4 regions of the Mesorhizobium sp. B3-2-1 genome follow, and region 1 is predicted to be linked to each of the others. Evidence: riboswitches for the same ligand, from Rfam matches in the RefSeq annotation. Region 1 holds a riboswitch; each other region holds the start of a gene.
What was found. A riboswitch is a leader RNA that binds a small molecule or an ion and turns the genes downstream of it on or off. The one in region 1 is predicted to bind cobalamin.

Region 1 (7,352 bases):
ATGCGCTGGGTTCGACCGCCTTCATGCGCTCGGTGCGCTCCTATGAGCGCGCGCAGATGGCGGCGGTCTACCGCACCTATCTCGACTTTTCCGAACTGACGCCGCCGCTGGTCTATTCGGTGGTACTGGCCTTCTTCGGACTGGGATCGGTGTTCGTCACGCTCGGCCTGCTGGCGGCGTTTTGCGGCTTCATGACGTGGCACTACCTGCCGAAGTCTCTGTAAAAATCAGGGCGAAAGCGCCGTATGGCGCTCGCGTACCCAATTGTGGAAACGATGCAAGTCGTACTCCTCGGGCATCAGCACGCCGGCTGTATGACGCATCGAGCGCAGGCCTTTCTGGTTGACCTCGCAGATCGCGGCATCCTCCTCCAGCACCTGCGTGCCGAAGGCGACGATGTTGTCGATATCGGTCTCGGCGAGCGCCTCGGGCGCGAACAGCCATTCAGCGGTCAATTCGGTCTGTTCCGGACCCAGCGGCACCAGCCGCACGGTCCTGACATAGTCGACATGGCCGACGATGAACATCGAGGGCAGGCTGCTGGCGTAAGTCTGGCCGGCGGTGCGTTCCGCCTGCGTCAAGCCCGGGAAGACCGGCCCATGCGTCTGCCCGTCACGCGACCATGTTTCAGCCCCGGCGCGCAGGCCTCCGGAAAACTCCGGCGCATCATTGGCGGCATGGCGCGCCCATTCGGGATCGTCATGCCGGCTCATCAGACCGCGGCCATAGATGGGCACAAGCCGCGACAGGTCCTTGTGGACGCCCGGGCAGTGCAGGCACTCGTTGAAGTTCTCCCAGAAAATCTTCCAGTTGCAGTTCATGACCTTGCGCAGCACATGGCCCGACACCAGCGTGTCCAGCGGCCAGTTGCCGAGGTCGCCGGAGGCCGGGTCGAAGGATGACTGCGCCGAGCCGGCGGCATCTTCAGCAAGATTGACGAAGACGAAGCCCCGCCACACCGAGAGTGCGACGCGATAAAGCGGATAATCGGCCTTGTCGAAGCCATCAGGCAGCGACTTCGATGGCACGCGCACAAGGTCGCCGCGCAGCGAATAGGACCAGGCATGATACGGGCAGGTGATCAGCCGCGCCTTCAGCCGTCCTTCGCTTTCCTGGCAAAGCTGCGAGCCGCGATGCCGGCACGTGTTGTGGAAGGCACGCAACGCACCGGTCTCGTCGCGCAGGACAAGAATTTCCTGCGTACCGACGCGGAAGGTGCGGAATGCCAAAGGCTGGGCAAGGTCGGCCTCGCGGCAGACGAGCAGCCAGTCTCTGTACCAGATGGCGTCGAGATCACGCTGATAGTTCTCCTGGTCCCAATAGGCCGATGAGGGCAGCGACGGCTCGCTTCGGGTCAGGCCGTTATAGGGCTCGCGCTCGCTGGCATCGGGCTGCATGGCTGGCTTCCTGTGCGGGTTGCCAGCCGACACCCGGCCATGGAGTTTGTCAATCAGGACGGGATGGGAGCGGCTTTGCCGATACGACGCTCCTGCGCTGGCGGCTGTCGGAATTTGGTTTGCCGCGCGCGGCGAATTTCCCTATAGTCACCAGCGTCGTCGGTTCCTTTTTGGAGCCAAGAGGGAATGCGGTGCGGACAGGAATTCCTGTCTAATGCCGTGGCTGCCCCCGCAACTGTGTGCGGTAGTCCTCTCCATATGCCACTGAAGGTTTTCCTTCGGGAAGGTGGGGAAGGGCGCTTATCCGCGAGCCAGGAGACCTGCCGGCGACAGGAAACTGACTTCGATGCCCTCGGGTGGAGGGCGAAAGGACAAGACATGACTACCGCTTCCGTCTCCCTCGGCGCCTCCGTCTCCTCGCAGTCGCGCCTCATGCAGCTCGCGCTCGCGGCGCTGCTCGGCATCTTCGTCGTCGGCTTTGTCGGTTTCTCGCATATCGATGCGGTCCACAATGCCGCCCACGACTATCGCCACTCGATGGCGTTTCCCTGCCACTGACGAGGATCTGACATCATGAATCTGTTTCGCAACGTCGTGTTCGTCGCGGCGATCGCGGGGCTCGTGGCCGGTGTCGTTCTCGCCTGCATGCAGGCCTATGCGACAGTGCCGCTGATCCTCAAGGCGGAGGTCTACGAAAAGGCCGGCGGCGGCCATCACCACGACCATGGCGCGGCACCCGCCGCAACCGATACCAGCGCCGTAAGCACGGTCGCGCCCGCTGGGAATGCGATGAGTTCTGCCGCGCCAGCAGCCGTCGAAGCCAAGACGCCGGCGGAGGAAGACGAAGCCTGGGCGCCGGCCGACGGTTTCGAGCGTTTCGCCTTCAGCGTGGTTGCCAATATCGTCACCGGCATCGGTTTCGCGCTGGTCCTGGTCGCGGTTTCCGAGTTTGCCGGCGGCATCGGCAATTGGCGCCAGGGCGTGTTCTGGGGGCTGGCCGGCTTTGCCGTGTTCACGCTGGCGCCTGGCCTCGGCCTGCAGCCGGAACTGCCGGCAATGCCGGCGGCCGATCTTCTTCCGCGTCAGATCTGGTGGACGGCAACGGCGGCGGCGACCGCCATCGGCCTTGGCCTGATCGTGTTTCGCAGATCGCTGCCGTTGACCATTCTCGCCGTCTTGCTGATCGTCGCCCCGCATATCGTCGGCGCGCCGCAGCCCGACAGTTTCGAAACACCGATCCCGGAAGGCCTGCACCACCAGTTCGTGGTGGCGGTGACGGTGACCAATCTGGTGTTCTGGCTGGTGCTCGGCGCCGTCGTCGGCGTGGTGCGCAGACGCTTCACCGGCACGGCGACCAGCCTGCGCGACAGCTTTGCCTGATCGCCGCAAGCTGACCTTCATCATCGGTGGCGCGCGCTCCGGCAAGAGCGCGCACGCCGAAACCCTGGTGGCGGCATTGCCCTCGCCATGGGCCTATATCGCCACGGCGCAAGCCTATGACGACGAGATGCGCGAGCGCATCGCGTTGCACCGCTCGCGGCGCGGCGAAGGGTGGTCGACCATCGATGCGCCACTCGACCTTGCCGAAGCGCTGGAAGCCTTGCCGGATGATCAGCCGGTGCTTGTCGACTGCCTGACGCTGTGGCTGACCAATCACATGCTGGCCGACCACGACGTGGACGCGGCGTGCCGACGGCTGGCCTACGTGCTGTCGCGGCCGCGCGGACCATGGATCGTGGTATCGAACGAGGTCGGGCAAGGTATCGTGCCCGACAATGCGCTGGCGCGGCGTTTTCGCGACGACGCCGGCCGGCTCAACCAGCGGGTCGCCGCGGTCGCCGACACGGTGCTGCTGATGGTGGCGGGGCTACCGCTCAAGGTGAAGTGAAATGACTGACATCGACGACAAGGATGAAGAACGCCATCGCGCCAAAATGGCCAAGCGCAAGGCGGTGCAGGACGCCGAGGTTGCTGGCAAGACGATCGAGAAGGGGTTGCTGATCGTCAACACCGGTCCCGGCAAGGGCAAGACCACGGCCGCCTTCGGGCTGGCGCTTAGAATGCTCGGCTACGGCAAGCGCGTCGGTGTCGTGCAGTTCATCAAGGGCAGATGGCACACAGGCGAGAAGGACGCTTTCGCCGCCTTTGGCGACCGGGTCGTCTGGCACGCCATGGGCGAGGGTTTCACCTGGGAGACGCAGGATTTGAAGCGCGACATCGCGGCCGCCGAGGCTGCCTGGGCCAAAGCGCGGGAATTGATCGACGATCCCTCGATCAGCCTTGTCGTGCTCGACGAACTCAACATCGCGCTGCGCTACGATTATCTCGATCTCGACAAGGTGGTAGCGGCGCTGAAGGGCCGGCGCGAGGGCCTGCATGTCGTCGTTACCGGCCGCAACGCCAAGCCAGCGCTGATCGGGGCCGCCGATCTGGTCACCGAGATGGGCGTGACCAAGCATCATTTCTCGGCGGGCGTGAAAGCTCAGCAGGGGATCGAGTTCTGATTGTTCACCAACCGGAGGCTGTTCATTGGAGCAAGCAGTAATCGTCTATCTTCTTCTCAGCGACGGTCAGTTCGGAACGCCACAGGAACGAGAAACCATTATCGCTCTTGAGCAGAGACTGGAGCAAGCTGTCGGGAACGCATCCGCAGGCGAGTTTGATGGCGATGAATTTGGTGGGGGCAAATGTGTCCTCTACATGTATGGACCGGATGCCGAACGACTTTTTGCTGTCATCGAACCCGTGCTCAAATCTTCTCCTGCAGCTACCGGTGGCTATGCGATCAAAAGGTTCGGGAAGGCAGCAAATCCAAATGCAAAAGAGGCCCGTGTTAGCTGGTGAGGCAGTTCGCAACCGCTCCGGACGATCACACTACAAAAACAACCACCGAGACCAGCCCAAACAGGCCAATCAGCAGATAATCGGCGACTCGATAGAGGGTTAGCGCCCGCCTTATGTCGAGGCTGTCGGCTTCGCGCCGGCCGCCTTCGCCCATGAAAATGTCGTCCACCACCACGCCGCCATAGCTGCGTGGCCCGGCGAGCGCCAGGCCAAGCGCGCCGGCCATCGCTGCTTCCGGCCAGCCGGCATTGGGCGAGCGGTGTTTTTTCGCGTCGCGCCGTACCGCCTGCCAGGCATTGCTGGGGTCGGTGCCCTTAACCAGGAAAGCCGCCAGCACGATCAGCAGCGCCGTCAGCCGTGATGCCGGCAGGTTGATCCAATCGTCGAAGCGCGCCGCCGCCCAGCCGAAGGCCTCGTGGCGTGGGGTGCGGTGGCCGATCATCGAATCGGCGGTGTTGGCCGCCTTGTAGGCGGCGCCGCCGGCCAGCCCGCCGACGCCGATCCAGAAGGCTGGGGCGACGATGCCATCGGAAAAATTCTCCGCCAGGCTTTCGATCGCGGCACGGCAGACGCCGGCGCGATCCAGCGTTTCTGGATCACGGCCGACGATCCGCGAGACGGCGGCTCGGCCCATGTCGAGGCCTCCACTGTCGAGCGCGTCGGCGACGGCTTCGACATGTTCATAGAGGCTCTTCTGCGACAGAAGCGATGTCGCCAGAAGGACGGCAATGATCCACCCCAAGGGGACGAACCAGAGTAGAACAAGCTGCACGCAAAGACCTGTTAGCGCCGGCATCAGCACAATGACCAAAAGCGCCTGGACACCGCGTTGACGACGCAGCGCGTCGGGATCAGTGGCGCGGTTGAGGCTTAAGTCGAGAAAGGATATGAGCCTGCCGAACCACGTCACCGGATGGCCGATGGCGCGAAACAGCCAGTCGGGATAACCGAGGGCGAATTCGACAACCAATGACAGGAAAGCGATCAGGACTGACATGAGGCTTCTTGAAGGAGCGGTGGACCATGGTGGAAGTCTTGGCCGGGCAAGGGCGCTTTTCCCCAGTGCCGTGCTGCCTTTCGTCGACCTCTCGACCGGTATCAATCCGCACTCCTACCCGCTTTTCGACCTGCCCGCCACCTCCCTGTGGCGATTGCCGGAGGCCGCGCGTGGGCGCGAACTGATTGAGATCGCGGCCAAGACATATGGCGCGCCTTCCGCAGGAAACGTCGTGGCGGCGCCCGGTACGCAGATCCTGCTGCCGCGGGTGACTTCGCTGGTGAAGCCCGGCAAGGCATTGGTGCTGGGGCCGACCTATGCCGAACACGCCCGGGCGGCCGCGATTGCCGGGCACGAGGTGGTCGAGGTCCGTGACTTCGCGGCGCTGGCCGAAGCCGACCTCGCCATCATCGTCAATCCGAACAATCCGGATGGGCGCATCATCGAGCGTGACCGGCTGCTGGCGCTGGCTGCCGGACTTCGCGCCAAGGGCGGGCTGCTGGTCGTCGACGAGGCGTTCATGGATGTCGGTCCACGCGAACACAGTCTCGCCGCCTATGTCGGCCAGGGTGGCATCATCGTACTGCGTTCCTTCGGCAAGTTCTTTGGTCTGGCCGGTCTACGGCTTGGGTTCGCGCTTGCCGATGCGCCGACGGCTGAACGGCTGAACATGCAGTTCGGGCCGTGGGCCGTCGCCGGACCGGCACTGGAATACGGCATCCGCGCGCTCGCCGATCTCGACTGGCAGGATGCGATGCGGACGTCGCTGGCGGATGCCGCGGCGCGGCTCGATGCGCTGTTCGGTCGTTTCGGCATTCGCGTCGCGGGCGGCACCACATTGTTCCGCTATCTCAGCCTGCCCGATGCCGGCGGCCTGTTTTCCGCGCTTGGCGAGAGCGGCATCTTGCTCCGGCATTTCTCCGACCGGCCGCATGTCCTGCGCGCCGGTCTGCCGGGGAGTGAGGAGGAATGGCGCAGGCTTGAATCCGCTCTTGCGGACTGGGCGTCGCGGCGCGAGGATCGGTCGAAAGGTTCGAAACAATGATCCATGTCTGCTCGCTGGCGAAGATCGAGGAAACCGTGGCCAGGACCGGCGCCGACCGCATGCTGTCGCTGCTTGCGGCCGGCACCGAGGTGGTGCGTCCGGCTTCGATCCCCAGGGAAAACCACCTGCATCTGGTCATGCATGACATCGCGGTGGCGCAGGAGGGCATGACCATGCCGGGCGAGGAGCATGTGCGCAACCTGCTCGATTTCGCGCGCCGCTGGGACCGGGTGAAGCCCATGGTCGTGCATTGCTATGCCGGCATCAGCCGCTCGACCGCTTCGGCCTATATTATCGCCGCAGCTTTGGCGCCGAAACGCGACGAGGTGGAACTGGCGCAGACGTTGCGCGCGCTGTCGCCTTCGGCGACGCCCAATCCGCGGCTGATCGCGGCGGCGGACACGCTGCTCGACCGCAATGGCCGCATGATCGAGGCGATCGAGGCGATCGGGCGCGGCGCCGACGCCTTCGAAGGCACGCCCTTCGCCCTCAAGATCGACGGCTAGCTACTTCAGCCACTCGGCGAGCTTTGCCTTGCGCACGTCCCGCACCAGGCCGATGAAGCCGTCGGCCTGATATTCCGCGGTCAATCGGCCTTTCTCTGCCGTTGCAATGCTGGCATCACCGACCACGCCGTTCGGGTTGAGATCGCTGGCGATCCAGGCAAAGGCATGCGTGCCGGTCTGGCGCAGCAGCGCGAATTCCTTCTCGGCGTCCGCGACGTTGGAAACGAAATTGTCGGCCTTGCCCATGTCGACGAGATCCGGCCGGAAATGCAGCATCAGCGAAGTCTCGACGTCGCCGCCATGAATGCCGTGACGGTCCTCGAGCTCGGTGTACATGCCGGCCGGGCGGCCAAAGCGCTGCCAGCTGGTCTTCACCGCCAGCATCTTTTCGCGCACGCGCAGTTCGCGCGTGACGATGCCCATGATCTCTTCATTGCCGCCATGCGAATTGACGACGATGAGCTTGCGCACGCCGGCGCGCGCGATCGACAGGCCTAGCTCGGTCCACGCCTCGATCAGCGTCGTTGCCGGCAGGGTCAGTGTGCCCGGCGCGTGCAGATGCT
Region 2 (7,352 bases), on a different contig from region 1:
CGTGGATCAGCACCGGACCCTTGCCGTTATCGCGGACATTTTTCAGGACCGGAATCAGATGCTCCAGATTGTGACCGTCGATGGGGCCAATGTGATAGAAGCCGAGTTCCTCGAACAAAGTGCCGCCGGTGACGTAGCCGCGCGCGTGCTCGACCGCGCGGGTGATGGCTCGATCGGCCCGCTTGCCGAGATAGGAGGTCAGTTTCTTGCCGAAGTCGCGCAAGCCGATATAGGCCTTGCCGGAAGCCAGGCGCGCCAGATAGGCGCTCATCGCGCCGGTCGGCGGCGCGATCGACATGTCGTTGTCGTTGAGGATGACGATGAGGCGGGCATCGAGCGCGCCAGCATTGTTCATCGCCTCATAGGCCATGCCGGCCGACATGGCGCCGTCGCCGATGACTGAAATGACATTGTTGCGACCACCCGAAAGGTCGCGGGCGGCGGCCATGCCGAGACCCGCCGATATCGATGTCGAGGAGTGGGCGGCGCCGAACGGGTCGTATTCGCTCTCGGCCCGACGGGTGAAGCCCGACAAGCCGCCTTCCTGGCGCAAGGTGCGGATGCGGTCCCGGCGTCCGGTCAGGATCTTGTGCGGATAGGCCTGATGGCCGACATCCCAGATCAGCCGGTCATCGGGTGTGTTGAAGACATAATGCAGCGCCACCGTCAGTTCGACCACGCCAAGGCCGGCACCGAGATGGCCCCCGGTGCGGGAAACGGCGTCGACCAGTTCGGCCCGAAGCTCGGATGCCAGCTGTGGCAATTCGCTCTCGGCCAGCGTGCGCAGGTCGGCCGGGACGCGAACCTTGTCGAGAAGCGGCGTATGCGGCGTTGCGTTCACGTTGGGCCCAGACTTTCTTTTCTTCGGCGGGATAGGCCGCCGGCCGGCGAAAGTAAATGCGTGTCGGTAACGCGGATAGTCAGTCCCTCACCGCTCAGCCTTCCGGCAGCGGAATGAATTCTTTCTCATCGCCGGGGACGATATCGAAGCGGCCGGTCTTCCATTCCTGCTTGGCCTGCTCGATGCGCTCCTTGGACGAGGAGACGAAATTCCACCAGATGTAGCGCTTCGAACCGAGCGAGGCACCGCCGAATAGCATGAAATGCGCACCCGTCGGCGACGATATGACGATCTCGTCGCCGGGACGGAACACCAGCAGCCGTTCCGCCGGAAAGACGTCGCCTGAAATCGAGACCTCGCCCTCCAGCGTGTAGATGGCGCGCTCTTCCGCATCGGCCGGGATCTTGACGCTGGCACCGGGCGCAAGCCGCAAATCAGCGTAGAGCGTTTCGGAATCCGCCCGCACCGGAGACCGCAATCCTTGGAAATCGCCGATGACGACACGGCCGCTAACACCCTCGGCATCGATCTCTGGAAGCCGCAGCGCAGCTGTGTTCTCGAATACCGGCGCAACCTCTTCCTTGCCGTCCGGCAGAGCCAACCAGGTCTGCAGGCCGGAGATCGACATCGGCGCGCCGCGCAATTCCTGCGGCGTGCGCTCGGAGTGGACGATGCCGCGGCCTGCGGTCATCAGGTTCACGTCGCCGGGCTCGATCACCATTTCGGTGCCGAGCGAATCGCGGTGCCTGATCTTGCCGTCGAACAGATAGGTCACGGTCGACAGGCCGATATGCGGGTGCGGACGGACATCGAGCGCCTGGCCGGCGCGCATGATGGCGGGACCCATTCGATCGAAGAAGATGAACGGCCCGACCAGGCGCCGCTTGGCGGTCGGCAAGGCGCGGCGCACCTCGAAGCCGCCAATATCCTTGGCGTTCGGGATGACCATCAGCTCGATCTGGTCGCTGGCGAAGGCATCGCCGGCCTCAGGGTCTTTCCCCGGGAAGAAGCTCATGAACTCTCCTGGTCAGCGGTCAGTGGGCGCTTTGGGCATATCAGGCGAACCGGATCGCCGCCTTTGCTCTTAGTTTAGCCGCCACCTCTTCGCGATTGCGCGGATGCTGGTGGGTTTCGAGCGAATCGAGAAGCTCGCGTGCCGATGCCGCGATGGCGTCGACCGCGTGATCAAATGCATGCTGGTTCTTGGCGGAAGGCCGCGTCGTACCGCTCAGCTTGCGGACAAACTGGAGTGCCGCGTCGCGGACTTCGTCATTGGTTGCCGGCGGATCAAAATTGAACAGGGTCTTGATGTTTCTGCACATCGCTTCCGTATCTCCTCTTGTCCGTTTCAATCGGGACGAACTGTATCCTCGATCATGATCGTGTCCAAAAATCGGTAAAGCTGCTCGGCTCCCTAGTCCGCGTCGAGCGGCTCGGTTCCAACCGGCTTGCCGTCGCGCGACAGCCTGATCTTCTCGACCTTGTCCTCAGCGGCCTTCAGCAACCGGTCGCAATGCATCTTCAGCGCCTCGCCGCGCTCGTAGATCCGGATCGACTGGTCGAGCGGCACGTCGCCACGCTCCAGATCATCGACGATCTTCTCCAGAGCGTCGAGTGCCTGTTCGAAGCTCATCGCCTTGACGTCTTCGTTGATCTCACCAGTCATCATTCATCCTTTCATCAGTCGCCCGACATGGGCGGCGACCGAAAATGCCAATCCCTGCAGATCGTAGCCGCCCTCGAGCAGGCTGACGAGCCGGTTGCCGCCATGGCGTGCGGCGCGCTGCATCAGCTGGCCGGTCGCCCAGTCGAAATCGTCCTCGGTCAGATTGATTTCCGCCAGCGGGTCGCGATGGTGCGCGTCGAAGCCAGCCGAAATGATGATCAGGTCGGGCGCGAAATTGTCGAGTGCCGGCAGCACGCGCGACAGGAAGGCATCGCGAAACACCTCGCTGCCGGTCTGCGGCGCCAGCGGCGCGTTGACGATGTTGCCGGCGCCGGTCTCGCTCTTCGCGCCGGTGCCGGGATAGAGCGGCATCTGGTGCGTCGAGCAATAGAGCACCGAGGGATCGTCCCAGAAAATATCCTGCGTGCCGTTGCCGTGATGCACGTCCCAGTCGACGACGGCGACACGCTCGGCGCCATGCTTCTTCTGTGCATAGCGGGCAGCGATTGCCGCCGTATTGAAGAAGCAGAAGCCCATGGCCGTGGTCTTTTCCGCATGGTGCCCAGGTGGCCGGGCGGCGACGAAAACATTGTCGGCGCGGCCCGCAAAGACGTCGTCGACGGCGGCGTTGGCGGCGCCGATCGCCGTGGTCGCGGCCTGCCAGCTCTTCGGGCTGGCGGTGGTGTCGGCATCGATGCGGGCAATGCCTTCGTCGGGGATGGCGGCGCGGACACGCGCGACGAAATCGGCGGGATGCGCGTAAAGGATGGTCGCCTCGTCGCCTTGCGGTGCCTCGACGCGGTCGAGCGCGGCGAAAGCTTCGTCGTCGAGCACACGTTCGATGGCGCGCAGGCGGTCGGGCCGCTCGGGGTGACCGGGCGGGGTGATGTGTTCGAGAAAGATCGGGTGCGTGTAGAGACGAGTGGCCATGTCCCTCTATCTAGTGCCCCGGCGCGGCGATGGCCATGCGTTGCGGCCTGATCGCTGGGGAAAATCGAACCTGCGTCCATTCATGTCGCTGCGGGCATTGGCGTCGCCGGCCATTCGGCGTAAGACTGCTGCTACTGCCTGGTGCCCGCGAAAGCGGGAGAATCGGGAACACGGTTTGATACCGTGGCGTGCCCAACGCTGTGAGGGGGACTGCGCCGGTAAGTGCCACTGTCGATGACGGGAAGGCACCGGACGTGGGTTGATTCCGAGCCAGAAGACCGGCCTGGCAGGCATCGTCATCCGCATGGTCAGGCGGATGATATCAGAGCGGCGTGCGCCTTCTTGGACGCACAAAGTACGCTCTGAGAATTTGAACTGCTGCAATCGCAAGGGGACAAGCGATGCCGGAAGACATGACCGCTGCAATGGGCGATGGATTTGACCAGATTGCGCGCGACGCGGTTTACCGCGCCATGTTCACGCGGCGCGACGTGCGTAGCCATTTTACATCGGAGACGATCGACGACGAGGTGCTCGCGCGGCTGCTGCTTGCCGCCCATCACGCGCCGTCGGTCGGCTTCATGCAGCCCTGGAATTTCATCGTCATTCGCGATGCCGCGCGACGGGGGGAGGTGCGCGACCTGTTCTTGGCCGCCCGCGAACAGGAACTGCCGGCAATCGAGGCAGACCGGCGGGCGCTCTACCGCAAGCTCAAGCTCGAAGGCATCTGCGAAAGCGCGCTGAACATCTGCATCACCTGCGACCGCGAGCGCTCGAAAGGCTCGCCGCTAGGGCGCTGGCACAATCCGGAAATGGATCTCTACAGCACGGTCTGCGCGGTGCAGAATTTCTGGCTGGCGGCACGCGCCGAGGGCGTTGGAGTCGGCTGGGTCAGCATCATCGAGACGCAAGCGCTGAAAAGCCTGCTATCCATCCCCGGCCACGTGACGCCGATCGCCTATCTCTGCGTTGGCCGTGTTTCCGAGTTCGCGCCCAAACCCGACCTCGAAACGCATGGCTGGGGCCGACGGCTGCCGCTGCCCGACCTGATCATGAGCGAGACGTTTTGCGGCCAGGGTGAGGCCTCGCTCAAATCCACGGTGGCCCGCCTCAACACCGTCGCCGCTGCGCCGGCAAACCCCGCCGATCAGCGCGTCGCGCCGGCCGTACCCCAGCGCGAACCGTCGAAGGTGGAGAGCGCCTTGTCCTTGAGTTCCCGGAACTTTGACGAGGCTTCGGCGAGCCGGGCGTCCCAGGCGGCATCGGGGACCTGGCCCTCGATGGTCTTGAAATAGACCTGCATCAGGCAGGCAATGGCGAACGGCTCGATGAAGGCCGCCTTGAAAGCCCAGGCAAAGACGATGGCCAGAACGAAGGCCCAACCGGCGAGCTGACCGGGCATGACGTAAAGAATAGCGGCTGCCGGCGCCAGCATCAGCAGGAAGATGACGAAGGAGACGCTCCACATGATCACCGCCAGCCAGATGGCGTTCTTGACCATGGTCTTGCCGTTCTGGGCGTAGAGCACGATGCCTTGCCGCGCGGTCTCGAAGGGCGAGGACGAATTGATGCGGATGTTGTAGCCGAGAATGATCTCATCGACATAGGTCAGCGACAGGCGGATCACCGTGTTGAGGAACGAGACCAGGCCGCTCAGGCCCGGAATGGGCAGGAAAGCCGCGATGCCGCCGAGCAGGCCGGTGATGGCGCGGATAGCGCCCTTGACTAGTTGGTCGACGACGAAAAGGATGTTCGCCTCGGCAAAACGCTCGGTCACAATCTCTCTTGCGTAGGCGATCTGGTTCTGGCCGTCGGGAACGTCATGGCCGTCGATCAGATGAACCATGACGGCGATGTGACCCGCCTTGACGACGTAAAGGATATATTCGCGGATCCAATAGACGGCGATCGAGACGAGGCCGAAACCGACCACGCCACCCCACATGGCGATGGACAACGGTCCATCAGGATCGGTGGAGATATGGCCGATGCCATAGCCGACGGAGGCGCCCGTGCCGGTGGCCATGATGTAGGCCAGCGTGATGCCGAAATAGACGATCATGCGAAAGACAATGAAGGGCCAGGTCCGCATCATGATGGACACCGACCTGCCGATATCGAAATCCCACATGCCCGAATCTCCCCTCAGAGATGGCTGTGGAGGATGCGCTCAAACCGGCTATTGTCAATTGCAGGCGGCGGCGGGAGGCGCCACGGTGGCTCAGTTTGGCCGCGCTTCCGGCTTCTCGAGCAGGCCTTCAAGCAATTGCTTGAAGGCTGCCACCACCTTCCTCGACGTCGCTTCGGGATCGTTCGAGTTGGCGATCCGCTGCGCGGCCTGGCTGCTCGCCCCATTGATCAGCCGCGCCGCGGTCTCGGGATCGAGGCCCGGCACGACCATCCCCTCCTCTTGCAGCACGGTCAGATGATCGGTCATTGAACCGACGCAGGCATTGGCATTCGACCACTGTGCCGGATCGCCCAGCACCGCCGGACCGTCCCGGAACATGATGCGCTGGATTTCCGGCTCGAGCGCCATCTCGATATAGGTGGTGCATTCGTCGACGAAATGCTGCCAGCGGGTCGGCGCCCTCGACGCGACCTCGTTCACCCGCGCCGCCATTTCAGCATCGATTTGCGCGACAACCGCCTCGAGCAGTCCCTTCTTGTCGCCGAAGTGATGATAGAGGGCGCCGCGCGTCAGTCCGGCCGACGCGGTGAAATCGTCCATCGACGCTTCGGCGTACCCGATGGTGCCAAAGGCTTGGCGTGCCGCGGCGATCAGCTTGGCGCGTGTCTCCGCGATCATCTCCTTGCGTGGTCGATGCATGTCCTGGCCTTATCTACATACGCCCCGTATGCCAATTGACATACGGGGCGTATGGTCTATTTAACACTCATACGTCTCGTATGTAATCGTCGAATCGCTCCTTGTCGAGGAACAGGATCATGCAAAACCCCTATTCGGAAATTTTTCGCACTCCCGGAGCCAAGGACTTTGCCGCCGCCGGCTTCATGGCGCGCCTGCCGATCGCCATGGCGCCGATCGGCATCGTGGCGATGTTGTCGCAGACGCGTGGCGAATACTGGCTGGCGGGTGCGGTTTCCGCGACATTCGCCTTGGCCAATGCTTTCCTGGCGCCGCAGATATCGAGGTTGGTCGACCGCCTCGGCCAGACGCGGGTTGTCGTACCCACCACCATCATCTCCGTGCTCGCATTCGCGGCCCTGATCGCATCGGCCAACCGGGACTGGCCGGTATGGACGCTGTTCGTGTCGGCACTGCTGGCGGCGGCAATGCCAAGCATGCCGGCCATGGTGCGGGCGCGCTGGACCGAGATTTTCCGGGGCCGGCCCGAGATGAATACCGCCTTCGCCTTCGAGTCGGCGGCGGATGAACTGGTCTATATCGCCGGCGCATCGCTGTCGGTGGGCCTCAGTGCCGCGCTGTTCCCGGAAGCGGGCGTGCTCGTCAGCACGCTGTTCCTCGCCCTTGGCTCGACAGCCTTCATCCTGCAGCGTTCGACCGAACCGCAAGTGCGACCGGTGGACCATGGCTCAACGGGCTCGGCAATCCGCCGGGGGCCGGTTCAAATCATCACCTTCGCCATGATCTTCATCGGCGCGACTTTCGCGACGACGGAGGTGAGCACGGTGGCGATCACCAAGGAATTCGGCCAGCCGGGCGCCGCAAGTCTCGTCATCGGCGTCTATGCGCTGGGGTCCTTCGTGCTCGGCATCATCATCGGCGCGCTCAACCTGAAAGCACCGCTGCAGCGCCAGCTCGCCATCGCGGTCGCTTTGGTCACGCTCGGCACGCTGCTGCCGCTTACCGCCGGCACCGTGCCTGCGCTCGCGCTGACTGTCTTCATCAGCGGCGTGGCGATCTCGCCGACCTTCATCACCGCCTTCGGC
Region 3 (7,352 bases), on a different contig from region 1:
TCGCCGATCTCTTCGGCATCGAACAATGAGAGCCTATTTCGCCACGCTTTCGGATGCGCTGAAGCAGGCGGGCATCTTCCAACCCAGCCTGCTGCTCGACCGCGATCGGCTGGATGGCAACATCGCCCTGGTGAAAGAGAGGCTTGATGCCAGCCTTGCCGTACGGCTGGTCGACAAGTCGCTCGCTTGCCTGCCGCTGCTTGCCCATATTGGCAAGGCGCTTGGAACCCACCGCTTCATGACCTTCCATCCGCCGATCAGCGAGGCGGTGCTGAGCGCGTTTCCGGATGCGGATCTCCTGTACGGCAAACCGATGCCGGTCGGCGCGGCAAGGGCGGTGCTTTCCAGAGGCGAGGTGGCCTGGTCGCGGGTATGCTGGCTGATCGATACGCAGGAGAGGCTGGCTGACTATGGCGCGCTCGCCGACGAACTCGGCGTCGAGCTGCGCATCGCTTTCGAAATCGATGTCGGACTGCATCGTGGCGGCTTCGCCGATCCGGATGCCCTGTCGCAGGCTCTGACGGCGCTGCCGGCCCATAAAGGGCTGCGCTGTGAGGGCGTCATGGCCTATGAGGCGCATGCGCCGCACATACCCGCCCTGTTCGGCGGACCGGCCAAGGCGTTGGCGCAAGCCTCGAAACGGGCCGCCGCTTTCGTCGCGCGCCTCGGCATGAACCAGCGCCATATCTTGAACATTGGCGGCAGCAAGACCGCGCTGCTTCATCATGGCGGCACCGCCAACGAAGTGTCGATGGGCTCGGCCTTCGTGCTGCCCGGCGATTTCGACACGCCAGGTCTCGGCGGCTTTCAGCCGGCGGCCTTCATCGCAACGCCCATTCTGAAGGTGGTCGAGCCGATGCTGCCCGGCCCGCCGGCGGTCTCGCGTCTGCTCCAGGCGCTCGGCCGGTTTCCGCGCAAGGGCTGCTATCTCTATAGCGGCAAATGGATGGCCGAACCGGTGTTTCCCGAAGGCATGGAGACGAACGGTCTGCTTGGCCTGTCCTCCAACCAGCAATTCATGTCCCTGCCCGCCGAGGCCGTCGTCAGGCCGGGCGACTACGCATTCCTGCGGCCGACGCAGAGCGAAGCCGTGCTGCAGCAGCTCGGGCCGATCGCGGTGCTTTCCGGTGGCAGGATCGTCGACCGCTGGCCGGTGCTGCCGATGGGGTGATGGCTGTCGTCTCGGCGTCGCCATTGGCGCCTGCATCTGCAATGTCGTCATTCCAGGGTCTGCGCGCGTCGCTGCGCTCCCTGCTCCGCACAAGAATGACGAAGTTGTGAGGCGCCTCGTTGCAACGATTTTATTGACTCAGTCAACTAAATGACTGATCCTGTCCAGGACAGGAGGAACCCCCATGACGATCCACGACCACCCCGGCAAGGAACGCATCGACGCGGTGCGCGCGTTCAACCGCTTCTACACCCGCCAGATCGGTGTGCTCGACGAAGGCTGGCTGAAAAGCACCTTTTCGCTTACCGAGGCGCGGGTGCTCTATGAGCTTGCCCATCGCGACGGGCTCGTCGCCAGCGACCTGGTGCGCGATCTCGGCCTTGACCCCGGCTATGTCAGCCGTTTGCTCAAAAAATTCGAGGAGCGCGGTCTGGTCGAGCGCGAAGCCACCGAGGCGGACGCGCGCCGCGCCTCGATCGCGCTGACGCCAGCGGGTAGGGAAGCCTTCGCGCCGCTCAACCAGGATTCGCACGACCAGGTGCGCGCGCTACTCGGTCGCCTGGCGCCCGTCGATCAGGATCGGCTGGTCAAGGCCATGCGCATCGTCCAGGACCTGCTCGGCGACAGACCCGAACCCAAGGTGCCTTACATCCTGCGGCCGCTGCAGGTTGGCGACATCGGCTGGGTCACGCGCCGCCAGGGCATGCTCTACGCCCAGGACTATGGTTGGGACGAAACCTACGAGGCACTGGTGGCTGAGATCCTCGGCGAGTTCGTCAAGAATTTCGATCCGAAATGGGAGCGCGGCTGGATCGCCGAGCGGGAAGGTGAGGTCGTCGGCTCGGTCTTCGTCGTGCGCAAGTCGGATCAGGTGGCCAAGCTGCGGCTGCTCTATGTCGAACCTTCGGCGCGCCGCCTCGGCATCGGCAAGCGCCTGGTCGAGGAATGCATCGGCTTCGCCCGCGCCAGGGGATACAAGACGCTGACCTTATGGACCAACGACATTCTGACCGCCGCCCGGCACATCTACCAGGCGGCCGGTTTCAAGCTGATCGAGGAAGAGCCCCACCATTCCTTCGGCAAGGATCTGGTCGGACAGAACTGGGATCTGGACCTGTAGCGGCGCGTCATGCCTTGACCCGCACCCAGATCTCCAGCCCGCCATTACCGGTGCGGCCATCGAATTCGGGCCCATAGCGCTCGAATTCCGACGCGTAGGCGATTTCATGGCCGGAGGCGGGAAGCCAGCCGTTCCAGATCGTGTCGATCGTGCGCCGATGAAAAAACGGCAACGGCTGTCAGGCGGCCGGACGCAAAGTCGACGACAGGCTTGCTCTCAGGTCTGTTCTGTTATAACAAAACGAAGCAATCGCCTTGCCTCGCTGTCGCGCGCGGCCTAGGCTGCGACTCGTGATGGTCCCCGAGCCGAAAGGCGAGGGGTGAAAAGGGAACGCGGTGAGACCCCATGGGGTCGAGGCCGCGGCTGCCCCCGCAACTGTAAGCGGTGAGCAAGATCCGGAACGCCACTGGCCGGCAAGGCTGGGAAGGCAGGATTGCGCAGAGACCCGTGAGCCAGGAGACCTGCCATCACTGAGTTGACCGGACGGGGTGTGCCGGGAGGAAACGTGGACATCGGTCTTGTCGGCCGGTCGACCAACATCCTTCCGTCGCCAGTTTTGAAAGTGACGGGAAGTTGGACGGCGCAATCGATCGTATTCAACCCGGCTCCATGCACCAGATCATCGTGTGCACCCTTTGCCGCGACGTGCCGACCGGCGTCAGGTCGGGCGAAGGTTTGTGCGCCGAGTTGCGCTCCCGCCTCTCGGCCCAGCCTGACGTGGCGCATGGTTTCACGGTCGAGGGCGTGGCTTGCATGGCGGGTTGCGCGCGTCCCCTGACAGTGGCTTTCCAGGCGCCAGGCAAGGCAGCCTATCTCTTCGGGTCGATCGACGCGCAGGCCGACGCTGCCGATCTCGTGCGGTTTGCCAGGCTTTACGCTTCGCTTCCGGACGGCTGGTGCAATTCCGGACAACGTCCGCCGGGCCTGGCCGGCAAGACGCTGGCCCGCATCCCGGGAGCCGGCAAGCTGGCGGATGGCAATCGATGACAACGCCGCTTCTCGATGCGCGCGACCTGGGCGCGACGGCGAATGGCCGGCATCTGGTCCATGCCGTCAGCCTGTCGGTGACATCCGGCGACCGCCTCGCCATCATTGGTCCCAACGGCGCCGGCAAGACCACGCTGCTGCGCATGTTGTCCGGCATGCTCAGGCCGAGCTTCGGAGAGGTGAAGCTCGGCGGGCGGCGCCTGGATGGGATTTCGCCCGCCGAACGGGCTCTGCATATCGCCGTCGTGGGCCAGACCGACCAGCCGGACCCACGGCTGGCGGTGATCGACTATGTCGAGCTTGGCCGCGTCCCGCATGCCGGCCTGAGGCGCCGCGGCGAGGAACGCGACATTGTCGTGGACGCGCTGCGCCGGACCGGCCTGTTGCCGCTGCTCGGCCGGACCATCGGCTCGCTGTCTGGTGGCGAACGCCAGCGCGCCCAGCTTGCGCGTGCCATCGCGCAGGAGCCCAAGATCCTGTTCCTCGACGAGCCGACCAACCACCTCGACCCGCGCGCCCGCGCGCAACTGCTCGAACTGGTGGCCGGCTTCGGCATGACGGTGATCGCGGTGCTGCACGATCTGACCCTGGTGGCGCCCTTCGCCACCAGGGTCGCGGTGATGAACGAGGCCCGGCTGCAGGCGCTGGCGCCGCCGCACGAGGCGCTGACGCAGCAGTTGATCCGCGAGATTTTCGGCGTCGACGTGTTTCGCCTGCGCCATCCCACCGAGGACCGCGAACTGACGGTGTTCGACCTTCCGAACCGCGCCGCACCGCCGTCCTGATCAAATCCATCCTTATCCGACACGTTCAACCAAGGAGCAAAGTCCGTGAAACGCCTCGCCTTGTCCCTCGTCGTCTCGCTGCTGGCCTCGACAGCCTTTGCCTTCCCCGTCACCGTCGACAGCTGCGGCAAGCAGCTGACCTTCGACGCGCCGCCGAAGCGCGCCGTCATCCATGATCTCAACATGGCCGAGATGGCCTTCGCGCTGAAGCTGCAGCCGTCGATCGTCGGCCTGACCGGTATCACCGGATGGTACAAGGTCGGCCCCGAATTCAAGGCAGAGCAGGGTTCCATTCCCGAACTGGCGCCGAAATATCCGACGCTGGAGAATCTCGTCGCCGCCGAGCCCGATTTCTTCTTCGCCGGCTGGTACTACGGCATGAAGCCCGGCGGCGACGTGACCCCCGACACGCTCGCTCCGCACGGCATCAAGACGCTGGTGCTGACCGAAAGCTGCGTCCATCTCGACAAGAGCCGCCCGGCCGCCTCCATGGACCTGCTCTATGGCGATATCGAAAAGCTGGGCAAGGTCTTCGGCAAGGAGGCAGAAGCGGAGAAGCTTGTCGCCGGCTGGAAGGCGCAACTCGCCGATATCACCGCCAAGGTCGGCAGCGCCAAGGGAACACGCGTGTTCCTGTACGATTCCGGCGAGGACAAGCCCTTTACCGCGGGAAAGTTCGCCATCCCCAGCGCCATGATATCGGCGGCCGGCGGCGACAACATCATGGCCGACATGGAAACGAGCTGGGGCAACACGGACTGGGAGACGGTGGCGGCGCGCAATCCGCAATTCCTCATCCTGCTCGATTATCAGGACGGCGGCGGTTACAGGAAGCTGCTCGATTTCCTGAAGGCGCACCCGGCGATGAAGGAGACGGACGCGGTCAGGAACGAGCGCTTCGTGGCGCTTCGTTATGCCGAACTGACGCCAGGACCGGCGAACATCGAAGCCATCGGCAAGATCGCCAGGGCGATGCATCCGGAAGCGTTCTGATGGATCTTGCCCGAGAGCACAAATCCGGCTCGCTTTCAGGGCACAAAGCCTTCACGCTGGCCATGACGGCGGGCGCGGTGGCGCTCGTCGCTCTCGCGCTGCTGTCGATCGCTTACGGCTCGACGCTGATACCTCTAACCGATGTCGCCGCCGCCCTTGGCCGTGCCATCGGGCTGGATGAGCCCGGGATATCGGGCCCGGTCGGCAAGATCGTCGTCGACTTGCGGCTGCCACGCACGATCCTGGCGATCTATGTCGGCGGCGGGCTGGGTATCGTCGGCGCGCTTTTGCAGACCGTGACCCGCAACGACCTTGCCGACCCTTTCCTGTTCGGCCTGTCGTCGGGGGCCGCTGCCGGCGCGGTTTCCGTCATTACCGTCTTCGGCGACAGCTTCGGCATCTGGACCTTGCCTGTGGCTGCGTTCACCGGCGGCATCCTCGCCGCCTCCATCGTGCTTTTGCTGGTGGCGCGGGTGAGGGGGCAAGGTCCCGAACGGCTGATCCTCGCCGGCCTTGCCGTCTCCTTCATGTTCACGGCCTTGACCAATTATCTGGTTTTTGCCGGCGACCAGCGCGCGGCCCATTCGGTGCTGTTCTGGACCATGGGCGGGCTCGGGCTGGCGCGCTGGGACAATGTGTGGCTGGGCGCGGTCGGCGCTGGCACGATCGCGGCCTACGGACTGTGGAACCACCGCAAGCTGGACGCTTTCCTGGCCGGCGAAAGCGCCGCCGAAAGTCTCGGCGTGCCGGTGGCCCGCATGCGCAGGACGACATTTCTCGTGGCGGCTTTCTCGACGGCAATCCTCGTCTCGGTCGCCGGCGTCATCGGCTTTGTCGGATTGATGATCCCGCATCTGTCGCGGCCACTGGCCGGTCCCTTGCATCTGCGCCTGATCGCAAGTTGCGCGGTTTTCGGGGCGGTGCTCCTGCTGGCAAGCGATCTTCTGGCCCGGACCTTGCTGCCGCCGCAGGAACTGCCGATCGGCATCATCACCAGCTCGCTCGGCGCGTTCTTCGTCGTCACCATGGTTGTTCGAAACCGCCTTTGAAGACGGCGTCCGCGCGTTTCGCATGGGAAGGGCGTTCACCTGTCGCTAACCAGGATCGCGTTGCAGACCTGCCATGCGCATTTTTCCGGCTTTCGTGGCGATGTGGTATCTTGATTAGTAAGCACGCTTATTATATGTATCGCTCATGGTTTCAGATGGCATCGACAGACTGGGATTTTTGATCCACGACGTGCAGCGCCTGATGCGCAAGCGCTTCGAGGCGCGCGCCAGTGGGCTCGGCCTGTCCTCGGCGCAGTGGCGGCTTCTGGTCCGCGTTGCCAAGGAGGCGGGCGTTGCACAGGCGCGGCTCGCCGAACTGCTCGAAATCGAGCCGATCAGCGTCTCACGCCTGGTCGACCGGATGGAGGAGGGCGGCTGGATCGAACGCCGCTCCGACGCGGCCGACCGGCGCGTGCGGATGATCTTCCCAACCGAGAAGGCGAATGCGGCCTATGCGGACGTCAAGAGCCTTGCTGGCGAGGTCTATGAGGAATCGCTCAGCGGCGTTTCGCCGGAAGACCGGCGCGTCCTGATCCGGGCGCTGGATGTAATGGTACAGAATCTGACGGACAGCGAAGCTTCGTCACTTGAAAAGATCAAGAGTTCGGAAGGTGCGGCAGCATGAACGCGGTAGCCAAGGTTGAAGAAAACGCTCCCAAGGTGGAGATGGAAGCGCCGGCCCAGCCGGCTGCCGCCCCTGTCGCGGTCACTCCTCCCGTGCAGCCGGTCGCGGCGCCGAAGAAGAAGCGCCGCATCGGCCGCTTCTTCCTGATGTTTGCCTTACCGGCGGCATTGATCATCGGCGGCGGCTATGTCTGGGTGACGGGCGGGCGCTACCAGGAAACGGAAAACGCCAATCTGCAGCAGGCCAAGGTGTCGATCGCCTCCGACACGGCCGGTCGTATCGTTCAGGTCGCCATATCGGACAATCAGACGGTGAAGCAGGGCGATCTCCTGTTCGCCATCGACCCCGAGCCCTACCGGATCGCGCTTGCACAGGCTGACGCGGCGGTGGCTGCCGCGCGCCTCAATGTCGAGCAGCTGCGCGCCGCTTACAGCCAGGCGATGGCGCAGGAGAAATCCGCCAGCAGCGAAGTTGCCTATGCGCAGTCGCAATATGACCGTGCCGCCGATCTCGCGCAGAAGGGCATCAACGCCAAGTCCTCGCTGGATCAGGCCAGGAACGATCTCGACAAGGCAAAACAGCAGCTCGCCGTTGCCGAACAGGGCATCGTCAGCGCCAAGGC
Region 4 (7,352 bases), on a different contig from region 1:
CAGGCGTCGATGCGGCGCAGCGCTTCATCGGGCGCATCGGTCGCGGCGACGCCGGCTTCGGAGGCGAGGCCGGTCTTTTGCGCGGTTTCGACAATCAACCTGGCGAGACGGTCGCGGCGGCGGCGGTCGAGGCCGTCGGCCTGGGCATATTCGTCGACCAGCCGCTCGAGCTTGTGCTGGCCCTCGTCCAGTCCGGCGCCCGTCAGCGGCGGCGGCAGATGGCCAAGGGTGACGGCAGCGATCCGCCGCTTGGCCTGTGCCGCCTCGCCGGGGTTGGAGACGATGAAGGGATAGATGACGGGCAGGCAGCCGGTCACGATCTCGGGAAAGCAGTTTTGCGAAAGCGCAACCGTCTTGCCGGGCAGCCATTCCAGCGTGCCGTGGGCGCCGACATGGATCAAGGCATGGACGCCGAGCGATCTGCGCAGCCACAGGCCGAAGGCGATCAAAGCGTGGCGCGGAGGCCGGGACGAGTCGTGATAGTCGGCGCGGCGATCGGCGGAACGGCCACGGTCGGGAGCGAGGGCCACGGTGATGTTGCCGAAATGCGCGGCGCGGAAGGGGAAGTGTTTCTTGCTTGATAGCGAAGGTTTGCGCGAGGCGCCCCCCTCTGTCCTGCCGGACATCTCCCCCTCAAGGGGGGAGATTGCGCTGTCGTCACGGCTTTCGCCAAATGCCAACATTGCAGGGATGGACGGGGCGCTGGAGCTGCCAATCTCCCCCCTTGAGGGGGAGATGTCCGGCAGGACAGAGGGGGGCGCCTCGCGAAGACCTGTCACGCTTTCCGCTCTGCCCCAAGCAGCCTCTACCGCGGCAATTGCCGATATCGGTAACTCCGTCGAAAAGGAGTCGTAGTCTTCCAGCCCCAGCCCATGATCGCCGCGCTCCAGCAAATCCAGCAATTCACGCGGCGTTTGTGGAATCCCTTCAACGGCATAGCCCTGTTCGCTCAAGTCGTGCAGCATGGCGATCACGCTGGACGGCACATCCAGCCCGACCGCATAGCCGGTGCGGCCAGGGGCGCTGGGATAATCGGGAATGAGGATCGCGAGCTTGCGTTCGGCGCGCGGGGTCTCTTGCAAACGGATGAAGGCCGCTACGCGCTTAGCCACTTGCTCCACACGATCCGCTTGCGGCTGGTTGGCCAACGCACGGTGGCCCAGCGCCGGGTCGACATCACTCTCGCCCTTGAAGGAAATGGCGCCGGCAAGGATGCGGCCATCGAGTTCGGGCAGCACGACATGCATGGCAAGGTCGGCGGGTGCCAGCCCGCGCTGGTTGTTTTCCCAGACGTCGCGGCGTGTGGTGGCGACGATGACCTGGAAGACAGGCACGCCGGCGCGGTCGAACAGGGTTTCCACGCCGGCCTCGGCGCCGGACGCGAAAGCGGTCGCGGCGATGATGGCGGCCGGTTTCAGCGATGCGACGGCATTTTCGGCGAATGCCAGGGACAGCGGATCCTTGAGACTGGAAACAAAGATCGGGACCGGTGCCAGTCCCTGGGAGCGCAAAGCGTCGGCCAGCGCATCGATCGGGGCGACATCGGCCGCGAGCAGCATCGATCGGTAGAAGAGAATCGGGATGATGGGGGCGCTGACATTTGAAAGGTCCGGCTTCTCTGCGACCCCCATTCCAGACTGATAGTAACCGGCCTTCGGCACGCTGACCGGACTGGCGACTGATGTATCCTGTCCGGCCAAGCCCGCCAGCCTGTGCACCAGCGCGTTCATATTGGCCGGGCCGCCCTCGCGGAAATAGCCGAGCAGGCCGTCGAGTTCGGCGCGGGGCAGCGTCGAGGCTTCGATCAGCCTGAGATCCTCGTCATGGCTTTCACCGGGAAGCAGCGCCAGTCTTATGCCGCGTTCGCGGGCAATTGCCGCCAGTTGGTCGCAGCCATAGCGCCACCAGTCGTAACCGCCGAGGATACGCACCAGGACGACCTTGGCGTGGCGGGCGACGCTGTCGACCCAGAGGTCGACCGACATGGGATGGCGCAGGTCGCGCAGTGCCGCCAGCCGCATCGAGGGCAGGCGATCGGCGTCGGCCTTCCATGCCGCCGCCAGCCCGGCGAGGTCGCTGTCGGTGAAGGATAGAGCCACGATATCCGCCGGCGTCTGCCTGAGATCGACAGGCTCGGCGAGGTCGTCGAGCGAGGCGGAGGTCGTGGTGAGGATGTGCATCGCGCCCGTGCCCGAAAATCAGCCGGCGAGTATGCGTTCGATCGCCGGCCGGTTCAGCCCCTTGAGGCCGATGACGACCAGGCGCGAACGACGGTCGTCCCCGGCGGTCCAGGCGCGGTCATAGTAGTGATTGACGCGCGGGCCGACGGCCTGCAGCAGGAGCCGCATCGGCTTGCCGCCGACCTCGACGAAGCCTTTCACCCGCAACACGTTCTCCTGTTCGGCGGCCGCGGCGACGCGCTTTGCCAGCTCGTCGGGATTGGCGATCGAGGGAATGTCGACGATGAACGTGTCGAAGTCGTCATGCTCGTGGTCGAATGCGCCGTCGTGATGGGATTTGCGGTTCTCGATATCGTCCTCGACGGCGAGCCCGAGGCCGAGCAGCACCGAGGGATCGACCTTGCCATGAGACGTCGGCACGATCTTCACGGCGCGGGCGGCGTGTTCGCCGATGATGCTGTTAGCGCGGGCCGAGCCGTCGGCGTCCATCAGGTCGCTCTTCGACAGGATGATCAGATCGGCGCAGGCGATCTGGTCCTCGAACACTTCCTCGACCGGATCATCATGGTCGAGGCTTTCATCCCCGGCGCGCTGCGCCTGCAGGGCTTCCATGTCGTTGGCAACCCGGCCTTCGGCAAGTGCGGGACCGTCGACCACGGCGATGACGCCATCGACGGTCACGCGGCTCTTCACCGACGGCCACTGGAAAGCCTGGACCAGCGGCTTGGGCAGAGCGAGGCCCGAGGTTTCGATCAGGATATGGTCGACCTTCGGCGTCAGGCACAGGATCTGGTCGAGCGCCGGCACGAAATCGTCGGCGACGGTGCAGCAGATGCAGCCATTGGCCAGTTCGACGATGTTTTCCTCGGGGCAGGTGTCGATGCCGCAGCCCTTGAGGATTTCGCCGTCGATGCCGATGTCGCCGAACTCGTTGACGATGATGGCAATCCGTTTGCCGCCGGCGTTTTCCAGAAGATGGCGGACAAGGGTCGTCTTGCCGGCGCCGAGGAAGCCGGTGACGACGGTGCAGGGAACGCGGGAAACGGATGCGGTCATATCAGTCTTTCAGCATGTCGAGGGGAGGGATGCGGGCAACGAGGCCGCGTTTGAGGCTATCGGGCCTGCCCCGCCAGGGAATGAGGCCGTCGCTGGAGGTGGCGAAGAGTTTCGCGCCGGTGACGAGATCGGCACCGCTGGTCGGGGTCAGATCGCCAAACACATAGCTCCAGCATCCGTCGCGCAGGATCGCGGCGCTCAGCCGGCGCTTGCAATTGCCGAGGCATTCGACGGTGCGGATGCGGATGTTGTCGCCCGAGGCGGCTTGGCGCGTATCTTCAGCCAAAAGTTCGCCGGCCCGGGGATGAGCATCGGAGCCGGTCTCGTCGCGACAGGAGGCGCAGACGATGACAGTGATGCCGGCCAGGGAATCATCCCCGCCGGACGAAATGTCCGTTGTTTCAGCCGAAAAACTGCCGTCGCGATCCAAATCAGGCTCCTTGCCCGGAAAACCCGCCGGACGATCGGATACTTGCATTCCAGACGGCAGGTCTCCTGGCTCGCGGGTCATCGCCTTGGGTAGCCGCCTTCCCGGGACAATCCCAGTGGCTTTCGGCCTTGGCTCTTCGCTCACAGTTGCGGGGACAGCCGCGGATTTGGGATTTTCAATCCCGCACCGCATTCCCTCTTGGCTCCTCCCTTTGCCGAGAGGAGACCGTCTGGATTGGATTTAGGCTCTTGCGGGCAGCGGTGTCAACGCGAGCTTACGACACCGCGATGTCGGACAGCGCCGGGCCCAGGTCGCCGGCGGGCGTCACTTCGATGCGTTCGAGGCCAAGCCAGCCCTGCATCTGCTTCAATTCCTCGGAGAGCTGAGCGGCGGTTTCGGGCGGTGCGCCGGGCTCGGCGTAGGCGGCATGGACACGCAGGACACTTGCCGGCCGGTCGGCCTTGAGGTCGACGCGCGCCACGATCCTGTCGCCGAGCAGGAAGGGCAGGACATAGTAGCCATATTGGCGCTTGTCGGCCGGGGTGTAGATCTCGATACGGTAGTGGAAATCGAACAGCCGCTCGCTGCGCGAGCGCTCGAAGACGACCGGATCGAACGGCGCCAGCAGGGCGCGGGCCTCGATCTTGCGTGGCAAGCGCGCGCCCCTATGGAGGTAAGCCGGCTTGTCCCAGCCCTCGACACGGACCGGCAGCAACTCGCCGGTCTCGACCAGTTCCTCCAGGCGGCCTTTCATGTCGGCGGGGGAGAGTCGAAAATAATCGCGCAGGTCGCCCGATGTCGCCACGCCATGGGCGCGGGCGGAGATGCGCAGCAATTCGCGATGTGCATCCTCGGCGGTCGGTACCGGCAGGTCGAGGATCGCCTGCGGCAGCACGCGCTCCGGCAGGTCGTAGAAGCGCTCGAAGCCGCGCCGGTGCGCGGTGGTGATGCGCCCGGCCCAGAACAGCCATTCGAAGGCGTGCTTGGCGTGGCTCCAGCCCCACCAGCCGCCGGAGCCTTTCTGGCCTTCCAGCGCGGAAGCGGCGATCGGGCCGCGTGCCACGACCTCGCGGTAGATCTCTTCTATATAGGGGGCGTGCTCGCGGCCCCATTTGGCCAGCCCCAGATACATTTCATCGCCTTGCTCGGCGCGCCGCATGCGCCAGCGCATCAGCGGGTAGGTCTCGACGGGCAGGAACGAGGCCTCGTGCGCCCAGTATTCGAACACAGTGCGCTTTCGCGTCACGGCGGCATTGTCGAGCAAAGCGAGGGGATAGGGGCCAAGACGCGAATAGAGGGGCATGTAATGGGCGCGAACCACCGCACTGACGGAATCGATCTGCAGCAGGCCGGTGCGAGACAGAACGCGGGCGAAGTGGCGGCGGTCGGGCGTGCCGGCGGGGCGGGGATCGAGAAATCCCTGAGCGGCGAGCGCGATGCGCCGGGCGGCGGCAAGCGAGATCTTTTCCTTCATGCGGATGCGTCTCTGGTGGACCTGTCTGGCGTTGCGGGGGGTGATTCCTGTCCATGCTAGCAGGGTTTTGGCGGCAACCTTGTCAGGAGAGAAAAGTGGAGTAAAAGACGAAGGAAATCAAACAGGAGCATATGGGACCAGTTTCTCCCGGATTGCCGTCCAGCTCGGTGTTTTGAACAAGGTTTGACTTGCTTCGCTGGAAGTGCTGCGCTAACCCTCGCCGCGTTGCAGCATAGGCTCCTTAAAACGGTTCAGCGGTTAATCTGTCACGCTTCCGCATTAAGGTCCGGTGCTGTAATCAACGTGGATTGGCGCCAACGGAAAGCCGCTGCATGAACGCACTCCTCAGTTCGTACCTGCCCATCGTCCTGTTTATCGGCGTGGCGCTGGTGGTCGGCCTGGCGCTGCTCGCGGCGCCGTTCCTGGTAGCCTACCGAAACCCGGATCCCGAGAAGCTGTCCGCCTATGAATGCGGATTCAACTCGTTCGACGACGCCCGCATGAAGTTCGACATCCGTTTCTACCTGGTGTCGATCCTGTTCATCATCTTCGATCTCGAAGTAGCCTTCCTGTTTCCCTGGGCGGTGTCCTTCTCGAAGATCGGCATGCTCGGTTTCTGGTCGATGATGGTGTTTTTGGCAGTGCTGACAATCGGCTTTGCCTATGAATGGAAAAAAGGAGCGCTGGAATGGGATTGAACGACAGTTCAGGCACCCTCGTCGCGCCAAAGCCCAAGGGTATCATCGACCCCAACACCGGCAAGCCGGTGGGGCAGGACGATCCCTTCTTCCTCGAAATCAACAACGAGCTTGCCGACAAGGGTTTTCTGGTCACCTCGACCGAGGCGCTGATCACCTGGGCGCGCAGCGGCTCGCTGATGTTCATGACCTTCGGCCTGGCGTGCTGCGCGGTCGAGATGATCCACACCTCGATGCCGCGCTACGATTCGGAGCGGTTCGGCGTCGCGCCGCGCGCGTCTCCGCGCCAGTCCGACATCATGATCGTGGCCGGCACGCTGACCAACAAGATGGCGCCGGCGCTGCGCAAGGTCTATGACCAGATGCCGGAGCCGCGCTACGTCATCTCGATGGGCTCCTGCGCCAATGGCGGCGGCTATTATCATTATTCCTATTCGGTGGTGCGCGGCTGCGACCGCGTCGTGCCCGTCGACATCTATGTGCCCGGCTGCCCGCCGAGCGCCGAAGCCCTGCTCTACGGCATTCTTCTCCTGCAGAAGAAAATCCGCCGCACCGGCACGATCGAACGGTAAATCCATGGCCGCCTCCCTTAGCGAACTGTCGACCTATCTCGGCGAGAAGCTGCCTGGCCGCTTCGGCGATGCGGTGCTCGCCTATGGTGAGCTCACCGTCCAGGTCGAGCCGGGCGATCTGGTCGAAGTGATGACTTTCCTGCGCGACGATGCGCGCTGCCAATTCATCTCGATCATCGATGTCTGCGGTGCCGACTATCCGTCGCGGGCCAAGCGCTTCGACGTCGTCTATCACCTGTTGTCGCCGAAACAGAATGTGCGCATCCGCGTCAAGGTGCAGGCCGACGAGGAGACGATGGTGCCGTCGATCACCGGCATCTATCCCGGCGCCGACTGGTTCGAGCGCGAGACCTACGATCTCTATGGCGTGCTGTTCTCGGGCCATCCGGACCTGCGCCGCCTGCTGACCGACTACGGTTTCGAAGGCCATCCGCTGCGCAAGGATTTCCCGCTGACCGGTTTCGTCGAAGTGCGCTACGACGACGAAGCCAAGCGCGTCATCTACGAGCCGGTCGAGCTCAAGCAGGAATTCCGCAATTTCGATTTTCTTTCCCCTTGGGAAGGCACGGATTACGTGCTGCCCGGGGACGAGAAGGCAAAGCAGTAAATGGCTGAAACCTCCGTTCGCAATTTCAACATTAATTTTGGCCCGCAGCACCCTGCGGCGCATGGTGTTTTGCGCCTCGTGCTGGAACTCGACGGCGAAGTCGTCGACCGCGTCGATCCGCATATCGGCCTGCTGCATCGCGGTACGGAAAAGCTGATCGAGGCAAAAACCTATCTGCAGGCGGTGCCTTATCTCGATCGGCTCGACTATTGCGCGCCGATGAACCAGGAGCACGCCTTCGCGCTCGCCGCCGAGCGCCTGCTCGGCATCGAGGTGCCGAGGCGCGGCCAACTGATCCGCGTGCTCTATTGCGAAATCGGCCGCATCATGTCGCA

Region 2: another riboswitch for cobalamin. It lies ahead of bluB (5,6-dimethylbenzimidazole synthase); the one in region 1 lies ahead of FJW08_RS22740 (CbtB domain-containing protein).
Region 3: another riboswitch for cobalamin. It lies ahead of FJW08_RS03855 (DUF1636 family protein); the one in region 1 lies ahead of FJW08_RS22740 (CbtB domain-containing protein).
Region 4: another riboswitch for cobalamin. It lies ahead of FJW08_RS24960 (DUF1636 family protein); the one in region 1 lies ahead of FJW08_RS22740 (CbtB domain-containing protein).

What each region holds. Positions count from the first base shown of each region.
Region 1 is NZ_VFTI01000024.1:32,462-39,813, forward strand. Features, by position in the region: gene FJW08_RS22730 (MFS transporter) at 1-224, shown strand, start outside; gene FJW08_RS22735 (aromatic ring-hydroxylating dioxygenase subunit alpha) at 228-1,397, opposite strand; cobalamin riboswitch at 1,541-1,740, shown strand; gene FJW08_RS22740 (CbtB domain-containing protein) at 1,776-1,955, shown strand; gene FJW08_RS22745 (CbtA family protein) at 1,971-2,777, shown strand; gene cobU (bifunctional adenosylcobinamide kinase/adenosylcobinamide-phosphate guanylyltransferase) at 2,770-3,285, shown strand; gene cobO (cob(I)yrinic acid a,c-diamide adenosyltransferase) at 3,287-3,901, shown strand; gene FJW08_RS22760 (hypothetical protein) at 3,927-4,241, shown strand; gene cbiB (adenosylcobinamide-phosphate synthase CbiB) at 4,267-5,238, opposite strand; gene cobD (threonine-phosphate decarboxylase CobD) at 5,237-6,283, shown strand; gene FJW08_RS22775 (tyrosine phosphatase family protein) at 6,280-6,789, shown strand; gene FJW08_RS22780 (creatininase family protein) at 6,790-7,352, opposite strand, start outside.
Region 2 is NZ_VFTI01000016.1:46,331-53,682, forward strand. Features, by position in the region: gene dxs (1-deoxy-D-xylulose-5-phosphate synthase) at 1-841, opposite strand, end outside; gene FJW08_RS17705 (pirin family protein) at 936-1,856, opposite strand; gene FJW08_RS17710 (DUF2277 domain-containing protein) at 1,897-2,163, opposite strand; gene FJW08_RS17715 (exodeoxyribonuclease VII small subunit) at 2,256-2,507, opposite strand; gene FJW08_RS17720 (histone deacetylase family protein) at 2,511-3,437, opposite strand; cobalamin riboswitch at 3,560-3,739, shown strand; partial or broken gene bluB (5,6-dimethylbenzimidazole synthase) at 3,911-4,417, shown strand; gene FJW08_RS17730 (hypothetical protein) at 4,585-5,568, opposite strand; gene FJW08_RS17735 (TetR/AcrR family transcriptional regulator) at 5,659-6,267, opposite strand; gene FJW08_RS17740 (MFS transporter) at 6,387-7,352, shown strand, end outside.
Region 3 is NZ_VFTI01000003.1:38,882-46,233, forward strand. Features, by position in the region: gene FJW08_RS03835 (D-arabinono-1,4-lactone oxidase) at 1-29, shown strand, start outside; gene FJW08_RS03840 (DSD1 family PLP-dependent enzyme) at 26-1,171, shown strand; gene FJW08_RS03845 (helix-turn-helix domain-containing GNAT family N-acetyltransferase) at 1,356-2,291, shown strand; partial or broken gene FJW08_RS03850 (AraC family transcriptional regulator) at 2,299-2,448, opposite strand; cobalamin riboswitch at 2,569-2,775, shown strand; gene FJW08_RS03855 (DUF1636 family protein) at 2,901-3,278, shown strand; gene FJW08_RS03860 (ABC transporter ATP-binding protein) at 3,275-4,063, shown strand; gene FJW08_RS03865 (ABC transporter substrate-binding protein) at 4,109-5,056, shown strand; gene FJW08_RS03870 (iron ABC transporter permease) at 5,056-6,105, shown strand; gene FJW08_RS03875 (MarR family transcriptional regulator) at 6,251-6,730, shown strand; gene FJW08_RS03880 (HlyD family secretion protein) at 6,727-7,352, shown strand, end outside.
Region 4 is NZ_VFTI01000028.1:54,406-61,757, forward strand. Features, by position in the region: gene FJW08_RS24950 (cobaltochelatase subunit CobN) at 1-2,180, opposite strand, end outside; gene cobW (cobalamin biosynthesis protein CobW) at 2,199-3,236, opposite strand; gene FJW08_RS24960 (DUF1636 family protein) at 3,238-3,666, opposite strand; cobalamin riboswitch at 3,704-3,911, opposite strand; gene FJW08_RS24965 (winged helix-turn-helix domain-containing protein) at 3,941-5,140, opposite strand; gene FJW08_RS24970 (NADH-quinone oxidoreductase subunit A) at 5,473-5,838, shown strand; gene FJW08_RS24975 (NADH-quinone oxidoreductase subunit B) at 5,829-6,410, shown strand; gene FJW08_RS24980 (NADH-quinone oxidoreductase subunit C) at 6,415-7,017, shown strand; gene FJW08_RS24985 (NADH-quinone oxidoreductase subunit D) at 7,018-7,352, shown strand, end outside.